One region of the Staphylococcus sp. 11262D007BW genome, then DNA from elsewhere that is predicted to be linked to it. Evidence: riboswitches for the same ligand, from Rfam matches in the RefSeq annotation. Region 1 holds a riboswitch; the other holds the start of a gene.

What was found. A riboswitch is a leader RNA that binds a small molecule or an ion and turns the genes downstream of it on or off. The one in region 1 is predicted to bind lysine.
Region 2: another riboswitch for lysine. It lies ahead of ACEE93_RS04005 (aspartate-semialdehyde dehydrogenase); the one in region 1 lies ahead of ACEE93_RS05360 (amino acid permease).

What each region holds. Positions count from the first base shown of each region.
Region 1 covers NZ_JBPWPJ010000001.1:1,094,937-1,099,362, reverse strand. The annotation lists gene thrS (threonine--tRNA ligase) at 1-1,374, shown strand, start outside; lysine riboswitch at 1,424-1,596, shown strand; gene ACEE93_RS05360 (amino acid permease) at 1,849-3,354, shown strand; ribosomal protein L20 leader region at 3,396-3,531, shown strand; gene infC (translation initiation factor IF-3) at 3,555-4,082, shown strand; gene rpmI (50S ribosomal protein L35) at 4,105-4,305, shown strand; gene rplT (50S ribosomal protein L20) at 4,375-4,426, shown strand, end outside.
Region 2 covers NZ_JBPWPJ010000001.1:830,126-834,551, reverse strand. The annotation lists gene dapA (4-hydroxy-tetrahydrodipicolinate synthase) at 1-634, opposite strand, end outside; gene ACEE93_RS04005 (aspartate-semialdehyde dehydrogenase) at 638-1,624, opposite strand; lysine riboswitch at 1,803-1,978, opposite strand; gene ACEE93_RS04000 (ABC-F family ATP-binding cassette domain-containing protein) at 2,207-3,820, opposite strand; gene ACEE93_RS03995 (CvfB family protein) at 3,991-4,426, shown strand, end outside.

The DNA.
Region 1 (4,426 bases):
ACTTCAAAAATAAAAGAATTTAAATTACTTTCAACAGCTGGTGCATATTGGCGCGGCGATAGTAACAATAAAATGTTACAACGTATTTATGGTACAGCATTCTTCGATAAAAAAGATTTAAAAGCACATCTTAAATTATTAGAAGAACGTAAAGAACGTGATCATCGTCGTATCGGTAAAGATTTAGAATTATTTACAAACAATCAACTTGTCGGTGCAGGTTTACCGTTATGGTTACCAAACGGTGCTACAATTCGTCGAGAAATTGAGCGTTATATTGTAGATAAAGAAGTGAGCCTTGGTTACGATCATGTATATACACCGGTTATCGCTAACGTAGACTTATATAAAACATCTGGTCACTGGGATCATTACCAAGATGATATGTTCCCAGCAATGCAATTAGATGAAGATGAATCTATGGTGTTAAGACCTATGAATTGTCCGCATCATATGATGGTTTACGCAAATAGACCGCATTCTTATCGTGAATTACCAATTCGTATTGCTGAATTAGGAACAATGCATCGATATGAAGCAAGTGGTGCAGTATCAGGTTTACAACGTGTAAGAGGTATGACTTTAAACGATGCGCATATCTTCGTAAGACCTGACCAAATTAAAGAAGAATTCAAACGTGTCGTTTTAATGATTCTTGATGTATATGAAGACTTTGGCTTTAAAGATTATAAATTCCGTTTAAGTTATCGTGATCCTGAAGATAAAGAAAAATATTACGATGATGATGACATGTGGAATAAAGCTGAGGCAATGTTAAAAGAAGCCGTTGATGAATTAGAATTAGATTATGATGAAGCCATTGGAGAAGCGGCGTTCTATGGCCCTAAATTAGACGTTCAAGTTAAAACTGCAATGGGTAAAGAAGAAACATTATCAACTGCACAACTAGACTTTTTACTACCGAAAAAATTTGAACTCACATATATTGGTCAAGATGGTGAGCAACATCAACCAGTTGTGATTCACCGTGGTGTGGTTTCAACAATGGAACGTTTTGTAGCCTTTTTAACAGAAGAAACAAAAGGGGCATTCCCAACTTGGCTTGCACCACAACAAGTTGAAATCATTCCGGTAAATGTTGATTTACATTATGATTATGCAAGACAAATTCAAGATGAATTAAAATCACAAGGTGTACGTGTTAATATCGATGATCGTAACGAAAAAATGGGTTACAAAATTCGAGAAGCACAAATGAAAAAAATCCCTTATCAAATTGTAGTAGGGGATAAAGAAGTAGAAAATAATGAAGTGAACGTCCGTAAATACGGTTCAAAAGATCAAGAAACTGTAGAAAAAGATACATTTATTTGGGACTTAGTTGATGAAATTCGTCTAAAGAAACAGAGATAAGCTTGCGATATCACTTAAATTAGTGTATATTGAATATAAATTATATAGAGATTTAGTTAGAGGATGCATTGTTAAAGAGTAACTTGTCAGAAGTAAGATAGTACAGAGGTTGAACAGGTGAAAGGTAGCAATGCCGAAATGATAAAAGGCTATCAACTTTTATTGTTGGGCTAGTATTCGAAAGGAACTAGACTGTCACATTTGTGATGCGCTACTATTGATGATTTAAAGGTTGCATCAGTTTGGTGCAACCTTTTTAATTAAACCAAATATTTTGAAAGGCGCTGTTCCTTATTTCATTTGAATCATAGTATTATTATAGGTTTACAAATGTTGAATAGGGTAAGAAATACTGTAAATGAGGTTAGTTTATCGAGTAGATGTCTTAACCTCCTAACTTCATTTAAGTATACAACGTTTTATACTCGTTGAATCAGAGTTGTCTATCCTCTAAGTAAAGGAAAGGATAAAAATATGAGTAACGAAAATAATAATCAAAATGGCGTCCAACGTCATTTAAAAGATCGACACATTTCGATGATAGCAATTGGTGGTGCAATAGGAACCGGGCTCTTTATGACGTCTGGTGGTGCAGTACATGATGCTGGCCCACTTGGTGCGCTATTAGGTTACACTATTATCGGTGTAATGGTCTTTTTCTTAATGACATCATTAGGAGAAATGGCTACATACTTACCAGTTTCAGGATCTTTTAGTACATACGCAACGCGCTTTGTAGATCCATCTCTCGGTTTTGCCTTAGGTTGGAATTACTGGTTTAACTGGGTTATTACGGTCGCTGCCGATGTAACGATTGCAGCCCAAGTTATTCAGTATTGGGAACCGCTGCAATTTCTTCCAGCTTGGGCATGGAGCTGTCTGTTTATGCTCATTATTTTTGGTTTGAATGCCTTATCAGTTCAAGTTTATGGTGAGAGTGAATATTGGTTTGCTTTCATTAAAGTAATTACTGTAATTATTTTCTTGATTGTTGGTGTTCTTACAATTTTTGGTATTATGGGCGGCAGTGCTGTTGGATTTGATGTCTTTACAACAGGCGATGCGCCATTGCTAGGTGATGGATTTGGTGGTAACTTACTTGTTATTTTTGGTGTGTTTTTAATTGCAGGCTTCTCTTTCCAAGGTACAGAACTTGTAGGTATTACTGCAGGTGAGTCTGAAAATCCAGAAAGAGCAGTACCAAAAGCGATTAAACAAGTATTTTGGCGTATTTTATTATTCTACATTTTTGCGATTTTCATTATCGGTATGTTAATTCCTTATGATAGCCCAGCATTAATGGGAGGAGAAGAAGATATTGCAACTTCTCCGTTTACTTTAGTATTTAAAAATGCGGGTCTTGCTTTTGCCGCATCATTTATGAATGCTGTTATTTTAACATCAGTATTATCTGCCGGTAACTCAGGAATGTATGCGAGTACGAGAATGTTATATTCTATGAGTAAAGATGGATTAGCTGCAAAAGCATTTGGAAAAACAAATAAAAATGGTACGCCACTTATTTCGATGTTAACAACTGCAGGCATTGTTGTTTTAATCTTCCTTGTGCAAAATTTAAGTGGTAATGCTTATGAATATATTGTTGCAGCGAGTGGGTTAACTGGTTTTATTGCATGGTTAGGTATTGCTATCAGCCATTATCGTTTCCGAAAAGCATTTGAGGCGCAAAATTACGATATAGGTAAGTTGAAATACCATGCTAAGTTATTCCCATTTGGTCCTATTCTTGCCTTTATACTGTGTATTATTGTCATAATTGGTCAAGATGTGGATCTTATTACACAAGGTGATTTTGATTTAAATCGTTTCCTTATCACTTATATGGGTATTCCAATCTTTTTAATCTTTTTCATCTATCACAAAGTGAGATATAAAACAAAGCTAATTCCTTTAGACAAAGTGAATCTAGACCAAGACGTGACAATGGATGAGAAAAACTTTCAGAAAAAGGTTGACTAAATTTTAAAATGTTGGTATAGTTGTTTTTGTTGAATACGAAACGGACCAAGTAGAAGCAACCCGCTTCTCACCTGTAGCGACGCAATAGCTGTTGGCAGGTTAACGATACTGACATGTGAAATGAATCATGTTGTTATTAGAAGCGGGGATAGTATATCCTCGCTTTTTTTGTACTTGGACCATTCGTAAACTTATGGGAGGTGTCAACCATAGCTAAGGATCAAACTCAAGTGAATGAAAAGATTCGTGCAAAAGAATTACGTCTTATTGGTCAAAATGGTGATCAAATCGGTGTCAAATCAAAACGTGAAGCTTTAGAAATGGCTGATCGTATTGGTTTAGACGTTGTGATTGTTGCACCAAATGCTAAACCACCTGTTGCGCGTATTATGGATTACGGAAAATATAAATACGAGCAACAGAAAAAAGAAAAAGAAATGAAAAAGAAACAAAAAGTCATCAATGTTAAAGAAATTCGCCTTAGTCCAACGATTGAGGAGCATGACTTTAATACGAAGTTGAAGAACGGGCGTAAGTTCTTATCAAAAGGTGACAAATGTAAAGTTTCTATTCGTTTCAGAGGACGTGCAATTACACATAAAGAAATTGGCCAACGCGTTTTAGAAAAGTTTGCTGAAGAATGCAAAGACATTGCAACAATTGAGCAAAAACCTAAAATGGAAGGTCGCCAAATGTTCCTTATGTTAGCACCAGTAAATGAAAAATAAAAGAATATAGGAGGATATTACTATGCCTAAAATGAAAACTCATCGTGGAGCTGCGAAACGTGTTAAAAGAACTGGATCAGGTAAATTTAAACGTTCTAGAGCATACACATCTCACTTATTTGCGAACAAATCAACTAAACAAAAACGTAAATTACGTAAAGCAACACTTGTTTCTAAAGGTGATGCAAAACGCGTAAAACAATTATTAACATACGTTAAATAATCAACTAAATTAAATGAATTTGAATTATGATATGACGATATATCATAAATTATAAAGGAGGAATTTACTATGCCACGTGTTAAAGGTGGAACAGTAACAAGAGCGCGTCGTAAAAAGACAA
Region 2 (4,426 bases), 260 kb from region 1:
CATTAGCTACTACAGAAATAACACCATGTCCGCCTTTTTGATAAAATTCAACAATATTATCATCATTACCGCTATATATAGCAAACGTGTTTTCATCAACACGTGATTGTACTTCGCTTAAATAATTTAAATCATTGGTCGCATCTTTTAAGCCAACAATATATGGATTTTGACTAAGACGTTCAACTGTTTTAGGTTCAATTGTTGAATTTGTCCGAGAAGGGACATTATATAAAATAACAGGTAATTGTACTTTATTAGCTATCGTTTCAAAATGTTTAATTAACCCACGCTGACTCGTTTTTAAATAATAGGGGGTAATTAACATAATCGCATCTGCTCCTAAAGATTTAGCTCTGAGTGATGCTTCGATAGATTTTTGTGTATTATTTGTTCCTGTACCTACAATAACCGGTACGCGTGAATCATTTTCTTCAATAACCGTTTTAAGTATTTGGGTTTGTTCTTCTTCAGTTAATGTTGGATTTTCTGCTGTTGTACCATTTACTACTAAAGATTGAATATGTTGGTCAATTAGAAAATTGACTTGTTTCCGTATAGAAGGATAATCTACTTCATCATTTACAAATGGGGTAATCAAAGCAACGCCAGTTCCCTCAAACAAATGTGACATTATTTATTCTCCTTTCAAATTTAAGACTTGTTCTAGAATTTGAACAGTGTTCAGTGCAGCTCCTTTAAGTAAGTTATCAGATGTAACCCATACGTGGAATGTATTATCTAGCGACTCATCTTTTCGTATACGACCTACAAATATATCGTCTTTTCCAGTAGAATAAACGGCGAGTGGATATTTATTTTCTTCAGGTTGGTCAATTAATACGACACGATTATCCTCGTCAAATACCTTTTGAATGTCTTCAACCGTCGTCTGTTTGTCGAGCGTTACGTTAATATGCACGCTGTGACTATCTTGAACAGGTACTCTTACACAAGTAGCTGTAACATTTAAATGTGGTAAATTTAAAATCTTTCTTGTTTCATCAATCATTTTATGTTCTTCTTTTGTATAACCGTCACTTTGAAAAACATCGATATGTGGTAAAACATTATTATAAATAGGGTGCGGATAAGCTTTTGGTTCTGCGCCATTAGCACCTTCACTTAAATCTTTTTTACCTTGCACACCTGAGCCTGATACAGCTTGATAAGTTGTATAGGCAACACGTTGTAAACCAAAAGCATCTTGTAACACCTTTAATGGCACTACAGATTGAATCGTTGAACAATTAGGATTTGCGATAATACCTCGGTTAAAAGTAGGGGTATTGACTTCAGGTACAATCAAATCAATATCTTCAGCCATACGCCATTGACTCGAATTATCTACCACAATTGCACCATGTGCTTCAAAAATAGGCGCATATTGTTTGCTCGTACTTCCTCCTGCACTCATGAGCACATAATCAAACGGTTGTGCAGCACTTGATTCAGTTAACTCTTGAACAGTATAAGTATGATTTTGAAACGCTACTTCTTGACCGGCAGAACGTGCAGATGAAAAAAGTGTCAATTCATCAAACTTAATACCTTTTCGATCTAATGTTTCTAATATTTTTGTACCAACTAAACCTGTTGCTCCTACAACTGCTAATCTCGCCATAAATTCTCACTCCATATTCTTTTGTTAAACTAATACCAATTTCATATAATTCTGAAAATAACTAATACAGTCTCTATACTTCAACTTCAAAATAGGGAAGTAACTTGGTTTATTGAAAATTCCATATCTTTTTGAAGTATAAAAAAACAAGCTCGGCGTGCGAACTTGTGCGGTTGATTACAAGTGATGCACTCCATTATTAATCATAATGACAGACCCTTAGCTCTTAACCGTAGCGTCCAATAAACAAACGCTGCAACGTTTATTTATTTCGGCATCTCACCCTTTCAGTAAATAGTGCTTGCAGACATAAGACATTTACTTAATCATGATCGATGCGCCTCATCAACAATATTTAATTGTTTATGAATAGTATTATACATAGCTTGGTATATATTGTAAACACAAAAATCCTAAATTTTAAAATTTACTGACAATTAATGAGGTAAAATAATCTTTAATAGGGCATAAAACGAGGCTGAGACATAAACTATTTAAGTGCTAAGAAACCAATTAATGGTATCTTAAAGCAAGAACGTGTCTCAACCTCGTTACAATACAGACTAATAGATGATTAATGTACTATGATTTCGCCTTAACCAGTACACCTTTTTCTTCTAAATAAGATTCATACGAAATTTCTTTAGATAATCCGCCTTCAACATCTAAATCAATGACGCGATTAGCGATTGTATTTATAAATTCAAAGTCATGTGATGTGAAAATAATAGACCCTTTAAACGATTTTAATCCTTCATTCACTGATGTGATACTTTCTAAGTCCAAGTGGTTCGTAGGTTCATCAAGTAATAATACGTTCGCATTAGAAAGCATCATTTTACTTAACATACAACGAACCTTTTCACCACCTGATAAAACGTCGGCTTTTTTCTTAACTTCTTCGCCGCTAAATAACATACGTCCTAAAAAGCCACGTAAAAATGTTTCAGTTTGCTCATCTTCTGGTGCATATTGACGTAACCAGTCAACTAAGTTCATATCTACACCGTCAAAGTAATCTGAGTTATCTTTAGGGAAGTAGGCTTGTGATGTCGTCACACCCCATTTAACCGAACCTTCATCTGGCTCCATTTCACCAGCTAATATTTTTAATAAAGTCGTTTTAGCAATTTCACTTTGACCGATTAAAACGGCTTTATCATTTGGATTCATAGTAAATGAAATATTATCTAATACTTTTTCACCATCAACCGTTTTCGATACATTATTAACGAAAAGTAAATCATTACCGATTTCACGTTCAGGTGTGAATTTAACGTAAGGATAACGGCGTGATGAAGGTTGAATATCATCAAGTTCAATTTTTTCAAGTTGTTTTTTACGACTTGTTGCCTGTTTAGATTTTGAAGCATTAGCAGAAAATCGTGCAATGAAGTCTTGAAGCTCTTTAATTTTTTCTTCTTTCTTTTTATTTTGTTCTTGCGCCATTTTTTGAGCAAGTTGACTTGATTGATACCAAAAATCATAGTTACCAACATAAACTTTAATTTTACCATAGTCTAAGTCAGCGATATGTGTACATACATTATTTAAAAAGTGGCGGTCATGTGAAACAACGATTACCGTATTTTCAAAGTTAATTAAAAAGTCTTCTAACCAGCTGATGGCTTGAATATCTAATCCGTTGGTAGGCTCGTCTAGTAATAAAACATCTGGATCACCAAAAAGACTTTGAGCAAGTAATACTTTAACTTTTTGGTTATTTTCAAGTTCTGACATGTTTTTATCATGAAGTTCTGCAGGAATACCTAAACCTGAAAGTAATGTAGCAGCGTCTGCCTCTGCATTCCAACCGTTCATCTCTGCAAATTCACCTTCAAGTTCAGCAGCTCGAATACCATCTTCATCACTAAAGTCTGGTTTCATATAAATCTCATCTTTTTCTTTCATCACTTCAAAAAGACGTTCATGTCCTTTGATTACCACATCTAAAACACGCTCGTCTTCATATGCGAAGTGATCTTGTTTTAATACAGCTAAACGTTCATCTTTACCTAATGAAACGTGTCCTGTTTGGGAATCGATTTCCCCAGATAATATTTTTAAAAATGTTGATTTACCAGCACCATTAGCGCCAATCAAACCATAACAATTGCCAGGTGTAAATTTAATATTGACGTCTTCAAACAATTTACGATCTCCAAAACGTAAACTGACATCTGTAACTTGTAACATGTATTTGCTCCTTTAATTATGATATAGTAATGGATGCATTATATCATATTCATTAATGACTTTCGATAGGTTGATAAATAAGCATTTTAAATAGCAAATATTAACTTTGGATATCTATAAATCTTTTACCATGTTATAATAGCGATATTATAAGGAAAGAGGAGTACATTATGTCTTTTAAAGAACAAGAAATCGCAGGGACAATCACATTTTTAGAGGTTAAATCAATAGAAGGGTCAACGTATATTTTAGAAGGCCCGAATAAAGAAACTGTTAAATTAAATCAATCTGAAATTGAAGAAGATGATGTGCTAGAAATAGGGGAGTCATATAGCTTCTTCATTTATCCTAACCGTTCAGGAGATTTATTTGCGACACAAAACATGCCTGATATTGTTGTAGGACGCTATGACTTTGTCCGCGTGTTAAGTACTGATCGCGAAGGGGCAAGGCTAGATATCGGTTTACCAAGAGAAGTACTCATACCTTGGGAAGATTTACCAAAAATTAAGTCTTTATGGCCTCAAAAAGGCGATTATGTATTATGTACTCTACGTATTGATCGCGAACGACAAATGTTTGCTAGATTAGCTTCTGAAACGACCG